2 linked regions of the Corallococcus sp. EGB genome follow. The main gene of each other region encodes a partner of the protein of the gene in region 2 in a complex. Links are inferred from orthologs where the notes say so. Each region holds a gene or a part of one and is shown on either strand. Other genes may lie near its edges. The genes, in order: dnaN and holB.

What was found.
Region 1: the proteins of holB (region 2) and dnaN are in contact, whole or in part, in a cryo-EM structure (PDB 8GIZ), measured with the Escherichia coli proteins. The link is inferred for Corallococcus sp. EGB from one-to-one orthologs.

Annotation. Positions count from the first base shown.
Region 1 is NZ_CP079946.1:9,112,676-9,120,876, forward strand. The notes cover bases 5,353-8,201. They hold dnaN (DNA polymerase III subunit beta), read right to left. Parts: upstream 7,406-8,201; coding sequence 6,299-7,405; downstream 5,353-6,298. Other genes in these bases: KYK13_RS37330 (hypothetical protein), read right to left, coding at 5,353-6,185; KYK13_RS37340 (DUF6748 domain-containing protein), read left to right, coding at 7,668-8,174. In the rest of the region: KYK13_RS37300 (hypothetical protein), read left to right, coding at 1-162; KYK13_RS37305 (DNA replication/repair protein RecF), read right to left, coding at 163-1,293; KYK13_RS37310 (type VI immunity family protein), read right to left, coding at 1,392-2,303; KYK13_RS37315 (hypothetical protein), read right to left, coding at 2,300-3,085; KYK13_RS37320 (site-2 protease family protein), read right to left, coding at 3,094-4,164; KYK13_RS37325 (hypothetical protein), read right to left, coding at 4,157-4,891; more of KYK13_RS37330, read right to left, coding at 4,974-5,352. UniProt on the Escherichia coli protein: Confers DNA tethering and processivity to DNA polymerases and other proteins. Acts as a clamp, forming a ring around DNA (a reaction catalyzed by the clamp-loading complex) which diffuses in an ATP-independent manner freely and bidirectionally along dsDNA.
Region 2 is NZ_CP079946.1:6,179,756-6,188,051, reverse strand. Bases 2,523-5,466 are described here. They hold holB (DNA polymerase III subunit delta'), read left to right. Parts: upstream 2,523-3,449; coding sequence 3,450-4,484; downstream 4,485-5,466. Other genes in these bases: holA (DNA polymerase III subunit delta), read left to right, coding at 4,493-5,466; KYK13_RS25390 (mechanosensitive ion channel family protein), read right to left, coding at 2,523-3,366. In the rest of the region: KYK13_RS25405 (acyltransferase), read right to left, coding at 1-330; KYK13_RS25400 (DapH/DapD/GlmU-related protein), read right to left, coding at 327-869; KYK13_RS25395 (hypothetical protein), read right to left, coding at 873-1,679; more of KYK13_RS25390, read right to left, coding at 1,876-2,522; more of holA, read left to right, coding at 5,467-5,797; KYK13_RS25375 (hypothetical protein), read left to right, coding at 5,823-6,272; KYK13_RS25370 (M4 family metallopeptidase), read left to right, coding at 6,610-8,296. UniProt on the Escherichia coli protein: Part of the beta sliding clamp loading complex, which hydrolyzes ATP to load the beta clamp onto primed DNA to form the DNA replication pre-initiation complex.

The sequences.
Region 1 (8,201 bases), 2.9 Mb from region 2 along the record:
TGGCTGACGCTGGCGGTGTTCCTGTTCGCGGTGGCGTTCGGGCTGCTCTGGGCGGAGTTCCGCTTCGAGTACTTCGGGCACGTGACGCGGCAGGAGCTGCCCCATCACCCGGGCCGCAGGCCGGTGCACTGGCCCTGGCACCACCGGCGGCGGGTGCACTGACTAGGGGGCGGGCGGTGCCTCGGTGGCCACCTGTCCCGCGTGGACGGTGAGCCAGAGGGTGTCACTGGCGGCGGCGGCCCGGACGAGCCCCGCGTCGGTGGTGGTGAGGAAGACCTGCGCGCCGCTCCGGGCGAGGTAGCCCATGAGGTAGGCATTGCGCTCGGGGTCCAGTTCGCTGGAGACGTCATCCAGGAGCAGCAGGGGGAGGAAGCCCATGGCGGCCTCCAGGTTTTCAATCTCCGCGATCTTCCAGCCCAGCACCAGGGCGCGCTGCTGTCCCTGGCTCGCGTAGGCGCGCGCGCTGCGGCCGCCCAGCGTGACGGAGACGTCATCCACGTGCGGGCCCACGGAGGTGAAGCCGCGGTCCAGGTCGCGGCGCAGGCGCGCGGACAGGGCCTCGCGCAGGGCGGAGGCGAGCGCGGCCTCGTCGGCGTGGGCGAAGTCCGCGCCGAGGTGCGCGGGGTGGTAGCCGTAGACGGCGGGGTCGGCGGTGCGGCCGATGGACGCGAAGGTGGCCTGGGCGCGGGGCGCGAGCTCGGCCATCAGCGCGCGTCGGCGGGCGTAGAGGCGCGCCCCCGAGCGGGCGAGGGTCTCGTCGTACGCGTCGAGGTACGCGGCGTCGACGGTGGCGCCTTCACGCAGCAGGCGGTTGCGGTTCTTGAGGGCGCGGGCGTACTCGCGGCTCTCCTTGAGGAAGGCGGGGAAGCGGTTGAAGACGGCGCGGTCGAGGAAGGCGCGGCGGGCGTCGGGGCCGCCCTTGATGACCTCCAGGTCATCCGGGGTGAAGGCGACGACGGAGACGCCGCCGAAGTAGTCCTCGAGGCTGGCGGCCTTCTTGCCGTCCACGAGGGCCTGGCGGGTGCCGCCGCCGACCTCGACGGAGATTTCGCGCTCGGCGCCCTTGAGGAGGAAGCGGCCGGTGACACGGGCGGCCTGGGAGCCCCAGCGGACGAGTTCGGAGAGGCGGCCGGCGCGCAGCGGCTTGAGGGTGGCGAGGAAGTAGAGCGCCTCCAGGAGGTTGGTCTTCCCCTGCCCATTCTGGCCCACGGCGATGGTCGCGTGGGTGCTGGGCGCGAGCTGCACCGCCGGGAGGTTGCGGAAGTCCTGGACCTGGAGCGAGAGGAGGCGCACAGCGTCACCGAGAAGGGGCCGTCCTTCGTACTACAGATGCGGCGGCCGGCGGTGCGCGGGATTCAGCGGGTGATGCCTGGCTGGTGGGCGCGGGAGCGCTACGGACAGAGCCGTCGCCGCCAGCGGTCCAGGTAGCTCCCGATCCCGGTGTCGTTCTCTCCTGGCTCGTACATGAAGGGTTTCAACAGGCAGGCCAGGGCGCGGTACTGGGGTGGAACGGCTGATGTCTCGATGTCGATGGCCTCGGGCCATTCGCTCAGGGTCAGCAGCAGGCGTTCGTGGTCCATGGGGAGGAAGGAGACCTCCGGAAACGGGAGTGCCTGCCGCAGCGCTTCAATGCCACCGAGCCGGTCCAACAGCGGTGGGCCCAGGAAGGTAAGCCAGTGGGCGCCCAGGGCGTGGGTCCCGATGACGTAACCGAGGCTGGCGACAGCGGGCAGGTCCACCCCTAGATAGCGCGCGGAGTATTCTTCCAGGACCTTCCAGTCCCCTGCGGTCCAGGAGCCCGATCGAGAGGCAAGGGCGAAGCTCGCGTAGCCGAAATGGAAGGGCAGCTCCCGAGCCAGCTCCACCACCAGGGCACGCATCCGCTGGGGGCCCTGTTCCAGGAGGAACTCGGTCGGAAATGTGAAGGACATCGCTGTGGCGGACGCATCGCGGATCGGGGGCTCGATCCGCCAGCTGTGGTACTCGAACTGGTACCCTCCGGTTCCTCCAGGCAGGTCGGACAAGTCGACGTGCCAGGCCAGGCGGGAGGGTCGCTCCACCATCCGCTTGCGAATGACTTCCCATCCGTCCGCATCCAGCTCAAGGACATCCCCATCGTCCGCGCCGTACCAGTTCAGCGACTGCGGCGGGATGGCTCGAACGTAGGCCTGCAAGGCGCGCCAACACGCCTGGGTCACGATCCTGTGGTCGTGGGGGATGAAGAACGCGACCACGACACCGTCGCGGGCCGCGACCGCGCCATCCCTGTAATGAAGACGAAGGGTCGGGAAGTTCGCGCTCATGGCTGGCCCACAACTCCCTTGCGAGGAGAAACGAGCCGGGCTCTCCCACCAAGCGCCTCCTCGTAGACCTTCTCCTGCGTTTTTCCATCGTAGGGACTGCCCTCCCCATAGACGGTCCACTGCGGTTCGTTGCTTTCAGGGCAGGGGAACTTGAAGTCGAGGATGAGCGCGGCCTTGTTCAGACTCCGGTCCGCATGGAGGACAAGGTCCGGCTTGATCGTGCCTCGGAGCTCATCGGTGCAGCCCTCGGCGAGCATCCGCGTCTCCTTCTCCCGGCTGAGGGGCTCCACGAACCGGGCATTCGGATAGTAGCGATAGCGCTGCTCGATGCTGTAGGGCGCGGCCCATAGCTCCTTGAGCACCTCCTCCGCGCACTGAAGAGCCAGGACGTGCTTCTGCTTTCCGAGCTGCATGGCCCGGGTGATGGGGTTGCCGCAGCGGTCGCGCCCCACCACCTCGCGGCACTCCTGCCGCGTCGGAGGACGGCCCTGGAAGAAATGCGCATTGCCCTGACGCTCGGCCTCGACGGCACATTCCACGAGTCGCTCCTCCAGCTCATCCGCGCTGTGGTCCCGCTGCATCAAGCCGAGGATGACCGGGGCGGCCTGGACCAGGACAGAGGCCGTGGTGGAAGAAACACCCTGCTCGGCGACAAGGGCCGCATGACGCAGCCTCGCGGCGGTCTCCGTGTCGACGAAGCGCAAGTCACCGTGCGCGGAGCGCCGCGTGCTCCCGCCAGCACAGGCCGTGAGCAGCGCGATGGCCGCGCACAGTTTCGCCATCACCTGCGTCACAGCGCCGCCGTCGCTCCCGTCCAGTGCTGCGCGGCCCAGCCCAGCGCGCCCAGGCCCACGACCAGCGCGCTGTATTCCACCAGCGTGCGCACATCGCCCTTCTCCGACGCGGGCGTGAGCAGGGCCCGGAACATCGCCACGCCCCCGATGAGCAGGAGCAGGTTCTCTCCCGTGGCGAACCACGTCGCGCCCAGCACGGCCACCGCCATCCACCGCTGCGGACGCGCCAGCGCCCGGAACCCTCTTGAACCGTCCAACTGCCACAGCGGCACCAGGTTGAACAGGTTCAGCCAGGCCGCAGCGTGCGCGATGGCGCCCAGGGCCTTCCACCCCGTCAGCACCGCCGCCACCAGCGCCGCCACCGCCGCCACGCTGCCCCAGATGGGCCCCGCCAATCCCACGCGCGCGTCCTCGCGCTCATCCACCGGCACCTGCTTCAGGCGCACGAACGCGCCCAGGCCCGGGATGAACATGGGCGCGTCCGCCTTCATCCCCAGACGCCGCAGCGACGCCACGTGACCCATCTCGTGTACGTAGATGCAGGCCACCAGCCCCAGCGCGAAGCTCCAACCCCACATCGTCCAATACACGCTCGCCGCGAACATCATGGAGAACAGCGTGCTCGCGTTCGTGAGCCCGAGCAGCAGCAGCTTCCCCTTGCCCAACACCAGCGCCAGCACGAACTTGAACTTCCACAGCATCAGCCCCACCGCGCCCATGCTGGCCAGCGCCTTCGGCATCCCCGAACGCTTGCGCTCCGCCTCCGCCAGCGGCACCGCCAATCCCTGCGCATCCGCCTGCTGACTCAGCGCCGTCACCCTCGCCGTCACCTGCGCGTGCTGCGACGTGCCCGGCGGCAACAACTCCAAGGCCTCACGCCACAGCGCCAGCGCCTCCACCGGCGCGCCCCGCGCCGACGCCGCCTGCGCATCCGCCGCCAACTGCGTCAGCCGCTTCGCGTGCACCAGCCGCTGGCACGACGGACACGTGAGCCGCCGGGGCGACAGCTCCGAACCACACCCCTCACACCGCTGCGTGAGGAGCGACGCCGCGAGCGACTCAGCCAACGGCCTGCTCCTGCCCCGCCGGCGCGGCCTCGCCCTCGGCCGGCGCCTCCTGGAGCTTGTACGGCCCGCCGATGTTCAGCTCCGTCCGCTTCGTGCGGCGCCACGCCTCGAACAGCGCGAAGCCGTAGATGAGCCCGGACATGGGACTGTCGAGCGCCACGAACACCGGCGCCGCCGGAGTCACCACCACGGTCCCCACCAGCGCGGCGAACTTCTGGACCCCCTCATCCACCGGCTCCGCGTCCGCCGGCTCCTCCGCCTGGGAGGACGGCGCCGACACCGCCTTGTACACATCCGGTGCCAGCGACGCGGCCACCGACAGGTACGTCAGCACCACCGCCAGCGACTGGTAACCCCTGCCGCCGCGGCCCTCCGAGCCCTTGAACACCGCCGTCCCCACCATCCACCCCACCAGGATGGCGACGAGGCCGATGTTGTAGCCCGACAGGCTCACCACCCAATAGACGAGCGCCCCCGCGATGGCCGCGCCAAAGCCAAACACCGACGCCTTCAGGAAGCGCTTCACCTTCGAGCCGCCCGTCATCGCCGCTTCCACGTTCTCGCGGCAGTCGGGGCACAGCAGGCGCGCGTTCAAGTCGTAATACACACTCTTGATGGCGCGCTGGCAGAGGGAGCACTTCGGCGCCGGGGGCGCTTCGGTGAACTCGGCGCGGTCGAACTGGAGCGGCGCCGCGTCATCGGACGGCGGAGGAACAGGCTGGGTCATGGGCGGGGATTCCGACAGGGAAAGGAATCAGCCCGTCCAACCTAACAGAAGCCTGCCACCGGCCCCAAACCGGTGTCTGTCTTCAGCCGCCCTGCCGCAGCGCCGCGTGACGCGCCGCCTGCACCAGCGCCACCAGGTCCCCGTTCCGGGCCACGTCGCCCCCCGCGGGCTTCGCGTGCTCCGGCGAGAACAGCCGCGCGGGCGTGCGCGCCTGGCCCCGCAGCATCACGAAGAGGCGCAGCGCGTCCCGCAGGGCCTCCGCCTCCGGCCCCTCCTCCGCGCGCGCCCGGAGCGCGGCCTGCTCCAGCCGCGACCACGCGACCTCTTCATTCCACGCACCCCGCGGCCGCTCGCGAGACAGCGCCGCCAGCGCCGCCGCCGTCTCCACCAACCCCGCGCGCCCCTCCGTGAAGACGCTCCGCGCGGACAGCCGCAGCGCCGGGTCCTCCGACAGCGCGGCCCGCCAGGACAGGAGCGCGGGCAGCTCCACCTCGCGCGGCACCACCGGCGACAGCTCCGCCTCCAGCACCGCGCGCACCCGCACCCGCGCCACGTCGTGCCAGAAGGCCGCGTGCAACAGCAGCTCCGGCCCGCTGCGCGCCACCCGCGTCGGCGCCCGGCGCATGCGCCGCTGGAGGAAGTCCTTCACCCGCCCCCGGCTGTCGTAGCGCTCCAGCCGCTCCCACAGCGACACCAGCGCGGCGGCCCCCAGGGGCAGCGCCCGGGCCAGTTCCCGCGCCTCCTCGTCCGTGAAGGCCGGCGCCCCTTCCGTCACGGGGCGCTTGAACACGCGCTCGAACACCTCGCCCGCGGCGCACGCGGCGCGCAGCTCCGGCAGGTTGCGCGGCAACAGCTCCACCGCCTGGGCCCAGACGCGGCCCCCCAGGAGCGGCGCCGCGTCCAGCACCTCCGTCTCCAGGCGCAGCAGCCGCTCGCCCAGCGTCGTGGGCCCTTCGCCCTCCGCGCCGTCGGACGCGCTGGCGGCCAGCCGCCGCTCCGCCGCGCGCTCCACGGCCTCGCGCAGGCGCTCCACCTCGTGCATCAGCCGGACGGGCGCGGCGTCGCGGGGCCAGCCCTCCGCCTCCACGCGGCGCCGCAGCGCGGCCAGCGTCGCGTCCACCTCCGGCTGGGCGATGGCCACCTCGCGCAAGAGCTCGAAGTGGTTGCGGATCCGGTCCTTCCAGAAGAAGGACTCCAGCACCCCCTTGAGCGCGCGGTAGCGCAGGCGCGTGGCCTCCAGGAGGTCCGCTCGGTCCTCCAGCCGCGCTCTCAGGTCATCTGGACGGGTGGCCACGCCCCCATCATAGGAAGCCCCCGCGCCGGGCGCAGGCTCCCCCATGGCGCGGAGCGTCGGACGTGGAACGGTGGCGTCCCCTCCGGCGTGGGAAGGTGGACGCCCGGGCCGGCTCAGACGCGCATGGGCATGACCACGGCGGTGAAGCTGCGGTCGCCGGGGCCGTGCAGGACGCCCGGGCTGTGCTCGTCGCCCAGCTCGAAGCTGACCTCGTCCGTCTCCGTCACGCCCAGCACGTCCATCAGGTAGCGGGCGTTGAAGCCGATGGTGATGTCGTTGCCCTTGTAGTCCACGTCCAGCGCGTCGCGCGCTTCACCCAGGTCCGGGTTGCTGGCCGTGATGAGCAGCTTGCCCTTCTCCAGCCCGATGCGGATGGCGTTGCTCTTGTCCGCGGACAGCAGCGCGATGCGCTTGAGGCCTTCCAGCAGCCGCACCTTCGGCACGAGGACGACCTTCTCGCCCTCCTTGGGGATGACGCGCTGGTACTCCGGGAACTGCCCGTCGATGAGGCGCATCACCATGGTGAGGCCCGGCTTCTTGAACAGCGCCGAGTTCTCCGCGAACCCCAGGTGGCACTCCGCGTCCGGGGCCTCGTCCAGGAGGCGCTTGAGCTCCATCAGGCCCTTGCGCGGGATGATGACGCCGCTCTTGAGCTTGAAGTCGCCGGACATCTCGCGCTCGATGAGCGACAGCCGGTGGCCGTCCGTGGCCACCATGCGGACCTTGCCGCTGGACTGCGGCTCGAAGAAGACGCCGTTGAGGATGTAGCGCGTCTCGTCGCTGGAGATGGCGAACTGGGTCTTCTTGATCATCTCCAGCAGCACGTTGCCGGAGATCTGCACCAGCGGAGCGTTCTCCTCCTTGGGCAGCTTCGGGTACTCCTCGGCGGCCATGCCGACGATCTTGAAGTGCGCGGAGCCGGAGGAGATGTCGACGTAGTTGTTCGCCAGCTTCTTGAGCGTGACCTCCGCGTCCGGGAGGTTCTGCACGATGTCGAAGACGTACTTCGCGCTCAGCGTGACGGCGCCCGGCTTGGACACGTCCGCCTGGTGCTCGGACACGATGCCGATGTCCAGGTCGAAGGCCGTGACCGTGACGCTGCCCTTGTTCGCCGTGAGCAGCACGTTGGCGAGGATGGGCATCGTCGTCTTGCGCTCCACGATGCCCTGGGCGCGGTAGAGGGCCTTCTTCAGCTCGTCGGCGGCGATGCGGAATTCCATCGTGGGCGTCCTTACAGGTCACGGCCCCGGAGGCCGATCTCTTGGGGCGCGGGTGTACAACGAACGGTCAACCCCTTCCACCCTCTTGGCGGCGCTTTATGGCCCCACTCCGCCTGCTTCCGGACTGTCCGGGAGCCCATGTAGGACATGGAGGAAAATCGCCCCTGTCGCCCTGGCAGGCGGGCGCGCGGCCGGGCAGAGTGGACCCGGCCGTGCCCCTCCCGCGTTGAAGGAGGGCCCCCGTCCTCCTTCCGGAGTCGCCATGAACGCCCGCTCGCTGATCCTGTCCGCCGTGCTCGTGCTCGGCCCGGTGGCGTGCAGCACGCCGTCCTCCCCCACCACGCAGCCGTCCGGCGGCGATGTGCCCGGCGCGGCGGCCCCCGCCGACCTGAAGCGGACCGAGGTGGAAGCGCCCGCGGACGCCGCCAACGAGCCCGGCACGGCCGCCCCCACCCCCTCACCCGGAGACGCCACCATGACCACCAGCACCGTCTACATCATCAAGGACAACGGCAAGCGCTGCTTCGCGCCGCCCTGCGACCACTACGACCTGTTCAGCGCGGACGCGCCGGACAAGAAGCTCCAGACCCTCCATGAAATCGACCTGAGCGCCATCACCGGCGGGGACTCCGAGAAGACGGGCGAGCTGCTCCAGCGCGCCGCCAAGGGGGGCCCCGGCCTCAAGGTGGAGGGCTCGCTGGACAAGCGGCTCAAGGCCGGCCCCGCGGGCGACGCCGTCGTCCTGCGCGCCACCCGCGTCGTCGGCTGAGGTGCGCTCCCCTCCGGGACCGCGTCC
Region 2 (8,296 bases):
CGACTCCCAGGCCTCCACGGACACGCCGTAGTTGAACTGGGTCTCGTTGCCCACCAGCAGCCGCGCGTGCTCGTAGCAGACGACCGACGTGGGCAGCATGCCGCCCAGGAACGTCAGCTTGTCGCCCAGCTCCGCGTGGCCATCGTTGCGCGCGGCCACCGGGCCGTACGCCGCCACGTCCCGGCCCGTGCGGAAGGTGCGGAAGAGCCAGCGCGCCCGCGCCACGGCCACCACGCGCTCGGCGCGCGGGAACACCTGCGTGCGCACCAGCTCCAGGCCCGCGCGCGCCATCTGGAGCGCTTCGCCCCGGGAGGGGAGGGGAGGCTTCATCGCGACACCTCGCGCCGCAGCACCCGGGCGGGCGAGCCGCCCACCGTCACACCCGGAGGAATCCGGCGGGAGATGACCGTGCCGGAGGCCACGCTCGCTCCCTTCTGCAGGTGCGCGCCGGGCAGCAGGATGGAGCGGCTGCCCACCGTGACGCCTTCCTCCACCACCAGCGGCACCGACTGGGGCCGCTCGTGCCGGTTGCCCCGGACCGGGTGATACATGTTGTCCATCAGCTTGCACCACATGCCCAGGCGGCTGCGCGCGCCTACCGTCACGCAGGCCTGCGCTTCGATGGAGCTGCCTCCCTCGATGGTCACGTCGTCCTCGATCACGATGCGTCCCCCGCGCTGCGCGTGCAGCTCGATGGGCGCCATCCGCGCGTCGAACACCACCCGGTCGCCCACCTGGATTTCGCCCTCGCCGTGAATCCAGACGCGCCCCCAGACGGTGGGGATGGCGCCCACGGTCTCACAGCGGCGCAGCTTCAAACGCGCGACGGTCGGCCCCAGGCCGAGCAGCATCATCAAGGGAACGCGCATGGCTCAGGGCCCGGCCTTCGCGGAAGCCGGCGCCTCGCGCGGCGTGTCCGGCAGGGCCGCCAGGAAGGCGACCAGCTCCGAGGCCACGCGTGCCTGCCCCTGCGCGTTGAGGTGGCCCCCGTCATCCGAATAGTCCGGCACCATCGCCGGATACGCACGGCCATTCACCTCGTAGGTCTCCCGGGTGCCGTCCGCGTGCGTCGACTCCAGCGCCGCCAGGTCGAACAGCGGCTCCTTGCCGCCGTAGGTCTGCCGCATCAGCGCGTTGAACGCCTCGCGCGACACGTTCTCCCCCACGCCGAACACCGGGCGCCCGCGCAGCTCGTTGAACCACGCCTTCGCCCCGCGCTGCACCGTCGTCAGCGGCGCGGTGACGTGCACGAAGGTGACGCCCGGGTGGCGCGACTTCAGCCCCGCGAGCGTGGCGCGGTACTTCTCGAACAGAGCCTTCGTGTCCGTGCTGGAGGTGAAGTCGATGTAGCAGAACTTCATCAGCGCCACGTCCACCTGCTTCGCGACGCCGCCGTCCAGCAGCCGCTCGAAGTGCGCGAGCTTCGTCTCCGGCTGCTCGTTCTGGCCCACGAACGCGTGCGCCAGCGTGCCCTCCGGAATCTCCGCGCTCGCGTCCTTCAGCTCCACGATGGCGGGTGCCTTCGCGCTCGATGACAGGCCGCGCACGCCGTCCAGGATGTTGCCACCCACCGACTGGTGGCCGAAGAAGACCCGGCGGTGCGTCAGCCGCTCCAGGCCCGCGCGAGACGCGTCGGGCTTCGCCGGCGCTGACGCCGCCGCGCTCTGGGGCAGGGCCATCAGCAGCGCTCCAGGAAGGAGCAGCGTACCGAGTCGCGCCGGAAAGCCACGAAGGACATGCATGTGTGAACCTTTAGACCTTTCCATCGCCGAGCGTCAAAGCCCTCGGGGGCCGCGGCTGGATGCATGCCTTCCAAGCCGCCACGCCTGCATGACAGAGGGTCGTGATTGCCCCGGCGTCGGGTGGGGCTGACCCCTATTCGTGCTTGAGGCCGAAGAGGGAGCGCAGCCTTCCGAGGATGCGGCCCGCCTCGGGCGAGTGGTCCGGTCCGCCGCCGGCGGCCTGGGCCACGGCGCGCAGCTGGGTGCGGCGCTGGGCGAGCAGCGCGGAGAGTTGCCGGGCGAGGCCCGGATAGTCCGCGAACAGGCGCGCGAAGGTGGGCCGGTCCAGCTCCAGCAGCACGGCGTCCTGGATGGCCACCACCGAGGCGGCGCGGGGCTCTCCGGTGAGCAGCGACATCTCTCCTATGTACTGGCCCGGCCCCAGCCGTGTGATTTCGGACTGGAGCGTGCCGGCGCGCACGCTGACCTCGCCGGAGGCCACGACGTAGAAGGTCCCTCCCTCGTCGCCCTCCTGGATGATGCGCTCGTTGCGGCCGAAGCGGCGCACCACCACCTCGCACCGCAGGCGCTCCAGCTCCTCCGGGCCCAGCGGCGAGAAGAGGTCCACCTGGCGCAGGAGGTCGCGCACGGTGTCGTCCGCGAGCTCGCGGCGGCGCTGCTTCGACTCGCGGCGCAGCGTCACCGTGCGCTGGGCGTAGGGCAGCTCCAGGCCCTCGCGGCGCAGCCGGTACCACAGCCGCGTGTGCAGCTCCTCGCGCACGGTGTCGCCCAGCGCGAAGTCGTTGAGGAACACGCGCACCATGTACTGCGCGTTGGAGTCCGTGAAGGCCACCGTGCGCGCCAGGGGCGGCGGCTCCACCAGGACCTGGGGAATCTCCCGGGCCACGTCCAACAGAATCTGCTTCACCTGGTTGGGCGGCGCGTCCAGGGACACGCCCACCTGCACCTCGATGCCCACGGGCTCGCGGTGCTGGGTGAAGTTCTTCACGTGCTCCTTGCCCACCATGCTGTTGGGCAGGGTGATGACCTCTCGCCGGAAGTTGGCGATGCGGATGGAGCGCCACCCGATGTGCACCACCCGCCCGGTGTGCTCGCCGATGCGGATGAAGTCACCCACCTCGAAGGGGCGGTCCAGCTGCAGCGACAGGCCCGCGAAGAGGTTGCCCAGCGTCTCCTGGAGCGCCAGACCGATGACCACCGACAGCACCGCGGTGGACGCCACCAGCCCCGCCAGGTCCAGGTCCAGCTGGCTCTGGAGGATGGGGACGGTGGCGAGCGCGTAGAGCGTGAAGTCGATGACGTCGCGCAGAATCTTGGGCGTCGTCACCGGCGAGCGCATCCGCACCAGCTTCAGCGTGAACGCCACGCCCGCGCGGATGACGCCGTAGACGAACGTGAGCATCCAGCCTACGCCCACGAGCTTGCGCAGGCCCTCCGGCGTGGAGGCCTCCGGCAGCAGGCGCGACGTCAGCCGCAGCAACAGGAAGGCGACCAGCATCCGCACCGCGCCGCGCAGGTCGTCGCGCAGGGCCGTGTCACGGGTGGTCCGCTGGATGCTCAAGAGGAGCACCGTGAGGATGGAGCCCGCCAGGAGGGGGAGATGGCCTTCGAGGATGTTCAGCACGCCCCGTGAATCAGACCGGTGGGCTGGTCACGGGTCAAGGTGGCGGTTGACGGGTGACCGCCGAGCAGGGATACACGCCCCCCATGACGCTTGCCTCGGTGCAGGGACAGCCCCGCGCGATGGACGCGCTCCAATCCGCCCTGCGGTCCGGCTCGGTGCATCACGCCTACCTGTTCGCCGGGCCGGAAGGCGTGGGCAAGGAGCTGGCCGCGGTGGGGCTGGCGCAGGCCCTCACGTGCCCGGAGGCCCCGGAGGTGGGCTGCGGCAGGTGCGCCAGCTGCGCGCGCGTCGCCAAGGGGCTGCACCCGGACGTCACCTGGGTGATGCCGGACGACGAGCGCGTGTCGCGAGGGCTCGCCGGCCGCTCCGACTTCACCGGCACGCCCAGCCGCGAGCTGCGCGTGGAGCAGATCCGCCAGCTCCAGGAGCGCCTGGCGCTGCGCGGCCTGGAGTCCAAGCGCAAGGTGGCCATCCTGGTCAGCGCCGAGCAGATGAACGTGCAGGCCCAGAACGCCTTCCTCAAGACGCTGGAGGAGCCGCCCGCGGAGACCACCCTCGTCCTGGTGGCGAGCGCCATGGACCGGCTCCTGCCCACCATCCGCAGCCGGTGCAGCAAGGTGTACTTCGGCCCGCTGCCGGTGGACCTGGTCGCGAAGCACGTCCAGCAGGAGCGCAAGCTGGACGCGGACACCGCCGCCCTGGCCGCGGTGATGTCCGGCGGCAGCCTGGGCCGCGCGCTCGCGCTGGACGTGGACGCGCTGAAGGAGCGCAAGGACGTGCTCACCGCCTTTGAATCCCTGGGCGGCAACGACATCCCGGCCCTCTTGCGCTTCGCGGAGGCCCACGGCGGCTCGCGCGAGGACGCGGACACGGCGCTGGAGCTGCTCATCCTGTGGACGCGCGACGTGTCGCTCGCGAAGGCGGGGGCGCTGGACGCGATGGCGAACCGGGACCTGCGGGAGCTGGCGCAGGACGCCGCGAACCGCACGTCGGAGGCCGCGCTGCACCGGAGGCACGCGCTGCTGGAGTCGGCGCGCACGGCCATCGGCACGCGCAACGGCGCGCCCCGGTTGCAGCTGGAGCGGCTGCTCATCGAACTGTGCGTGGAGGGCCGGTGAGCGCGGACATGGACGAGGTGCTGGCGGAGGTGAAGGGCGGCAAGGTGTGGCCGCTGTATCTCCTGTGGGGCGAGGAGTTCCTGGTCCGCAAGGGCGCGGACGAGCTGGTGAAGACGCTGGTGCCGGACGCCGCCATGGGACTGAACCTGGCGGTGCTGGACGCGGCGTCCCCGCGCGAGGTGGCGCAGGAGCTGGCCACGCTGCCGCTGTTCCCCGGGCGCAAGGTGGTGCTGGTGCGCGACCCGGAGTTCCTCGCGCCCAAGAAGGGCAAAGGCGACGCGCTGGCCAAGGCGCGCGACGCGTGGAAGGCCGGCAAGCGCAAGGAGGGCGCCCGGCGGCTCCTGGCGCTGGCGGGCCGCGCGGGCTGGGGCGTGGACCAGCTGGACCCCCGCGTGCCCGGCGCGCCCTCGGTGGAGCAGTGGAAGGAAGAGCTCAACGTGGACCTGGCGGAGGCGGACCTCGCCTTCCTCCAGGAGGCCGCGACCTTCTGCCGCGAGGAGCGCATCAGCGCCCCGGAAGGCGACGCGTCCGCGCTGCTGGAGCTCTTGCAGAAGGGCGTGCCGCCGGGGCACGCGCTGGTGCTGGCGGCCACGGATGTGGACTCGCGCAGCCCGCTGCTCAAGTTCGCGCAGGACAAGGGCCGCCTCTTCGAGCGCAAGGTGGCCGCGCGCCACAAGGACCTGGACCTCAGCGAAATCTCCCGGGAGTTCCTCGCCCCCTTCAAGAAGAAGCTGGGACCGGGCGCGCTGGAGGGGTTGAAGGAGCGCATCGGCGGCAACATCCGGCTGCTCCAGTCGGAGCTGGAGAAGCTGGCCGTCTACGCGGAGGGGCCCACCATCGAGGCCCAGCACGTGGCGCTGCTGGTGCACCACGCGCGCGAGGAGGAGTTCTTCGAGCTGACCGAGGCGCTCCAGAAGCGCGAGCTGCGCGACGCGCTCTCCTACGCCGAGGACGCGATGGGGCAGGGCACGCACGCGCTGCAACTGCTGGGCGCGGTGGCGTCCATCGTCCGCTCGCTCCTGGAGAACCACGCCTGGCTGGAGAAGTACGCCGGCGGCCAGCCGCCGCGCACCGGCCGCGACGTGGAGACGCGCATCCTCCCCAAGCTGGAGGCCGAGCTGAAGGCCTCCAAGCGCAAGACGCCCAACGCCTGGGCGCTCGCGTTCGGCATGCAGGCCGCCGCCCGCTACGAGCGCCGCGAGCTGCTCAACGCCCTGGTGGCGTGCGCGGACGCGGACCTGGCCCTGAAGTCCTCCGCCAACGGGAAGCTCGTCATCGAGCGGCTGTTGTGGACGGTGTGCACCCGCGCCTGAAGGGGCCCGGGTGGAAGGAGCCGCCATGGCGGACAAGCGACGCTTCGATCTCTTCGCGGACCTGCTCGTCACGCGCTTCCCCCAGGCCCAGCGCGTCTATGACGTCGCCGGCGGCATGGGGAAGTTGAACGAGTCCCTCACCCAGCGCGGGCGCACCGTCACCACCTTCGACCTGCGCCACAAGCACCTGCCCGTGAAGTACGCGCAGCGGCCCTTCACCCTGGAGGAGCCCTGCGAGGCGGAGCTCGTCGTGGGCATGCACCCGGACGGCGCCACGCGGATCATCATCGAGTACGCCGCGCGCCACGGCCTGGGCTTCGCCGTCGTCCCTTGCTGCTCCGACAATGGGATGCCCTACAAACCGTGGATGCGGCACCTGGCCGAGGTGGCCCGCCAGGCCGGCTTCACCACGGTGGAAGAGGCCGAGCTCCCCATGGACGGCCGCGCGCGGGTGCTGCTCGGCGTATGGCGCTGACGCACGGTGTGCGAATTCAGGGCCTTGCTTTGCGTAGCAAGAATAAGCCGCCAATCGTGGATTGTCTGAATAGAGGACACACCCGGCGTGGACTGTCACGGTTCAGGACAGGGGCCTGCTCGCGGTGAAATCCCCAGCAAGTCCGGGGGGTTGTGCCAGAAGTGTAACGACTGCTTCCACATTACAGAAGATTTACTGCGCACCGATGTGCCATCCGCTTTTCAGGAACTTCCAGTACTGCGAGGCATTTCGCGGACTTAATGAGTTGGCCTGAAGAATGCTGAAAGGAGCGCTGCCCCGGCGACCACCCCCTTTGCGCCGGGCAGGAGGCAGTACCTTGGTTCGCACCCGTTTCGTTTCAGCCCTGTTGGCGTTTCCCCTGGTCGCTTGCGGCGTCGGGGACATGGACGGCGACACGCAGAACGAGCAGCAGAAGCCGGATGAGGTCGCTGAAGTGCGGAGCGCCCTGAGCGCGATGCCTGGCGCGCAGATTGTCGGCACCAACGCGGATGGGACGCCGCACACCATCCAGGGCCGCCTGGGCCAGGCGGACCGCGCGCTGACGGGCTTCGCGCTCGCGGACGTGCACACCTCCATCGCCGGGGCGCTGCCCAACATCGCGTCGCTGTTCCGCCTGGACGCGTCCGACCTGCGCGTGCGCCGGGTCTCCGTGGACGACCTGGGCATCTCGCACATCCGCTACGCGCAGACGCTGAACGGTCTGCCGGTGATTGGCGAGGAGCTGGTGGTGCACGTGGACCGCTCGGGCGCCATCTTCAGCGCCAACGGTTCCGCGCGCTCCGGCGGCGCCCTGTCCGCGCGTCCGCTGGTCGCCGCGGAGGCGGCCAAGACGGCGGCGGTGCGCGACACCCAGGGCACGGGCCTGGCCGCGCAGAGCGCGCGCCTGGTGTACGTGAAGTCCGAGCAGGACGGCCGTCTGCACCTGGCCTATGAGGTGAAGGTCACCGGCGAGACCGCCCAGATGCCGCTGCGCGACCGCGTCTATGTGGACGCGCTCAACGGCGCCACGCTGCTGCGCGTTCCGGAGATCCACACCGCGCTCAACCGCAAGGTGTACAGCTCGAACAACACCACCACCACCCCGGGCACGCTCAAGCGCTCCGAGGGCCAGGCGGCCACCGGTGACTCGCATGTCGACATGAACTACGACATGCTGGCTTACACCTACAACTGCTACAAGACGAACTTCAACCGCGACTCGCTGAACAACGCGGGCCAGACGCTGATCAGCTCGGTCCACTACAGCAAGAACTACGTGAACGCCTACTGGGACGGCACCCAGATGGTGTACGGCGACGGCGACGGCGTGAACTCCATCGAGCTGGGCAAGGACGCGGACGTCACGGTCCACGAGCTGACCCACGCGGTGACGGAGAACGAGTCCAACCTCACGTACTCCGGTCAGTCCGGTGGCCTCAACGAGGCCATGTCCGACACCTTCGGCGCCATCTGCGAGAGCTGGGCCTCCGGCACGTGGAGCACCGCCGCGGACGTCTGGAAGGTCGGCGAGGACGTGTGGACCCCCGGCGTCGCGGGTGACGCGCTCCGCTACATGGACGACCCGGCGAAGGACGGCGCGTCCATCGACTGGGCGCCGAACTACTCCGGCCAGGACGTGCACTACACCTCTGGCGTGCCCAACCTGGCGTTCGCGCTGCTCGCCAAGGGTGGCACGCACCCGCGCGGCCGCAGCACCATCAACGTGCCGGCCATCGGCGTCCAGAAGGCCGGTCAGATCTGGTACTACGCCAACGCCAACCTCTACACGGCCAGCACCACGTACGACCAGGCCAAGACCTGGACCATCCAGGCCGCCGCGGCCCTGGGCTACGACCAGGCCACGCAGGACGCGGTGAAGGCGGCCTGGGAAGCGGTGGGCGTGGGCATCCCCATCACCTGCACCCCGCTGACCAACGGCGTGGCGAAGACGGGCCTGTCCGGCGCCACCAACTCGGCGAACTACTACTGCATCGACCTGCCGGCCTCCAAGGCGTCCACCTACG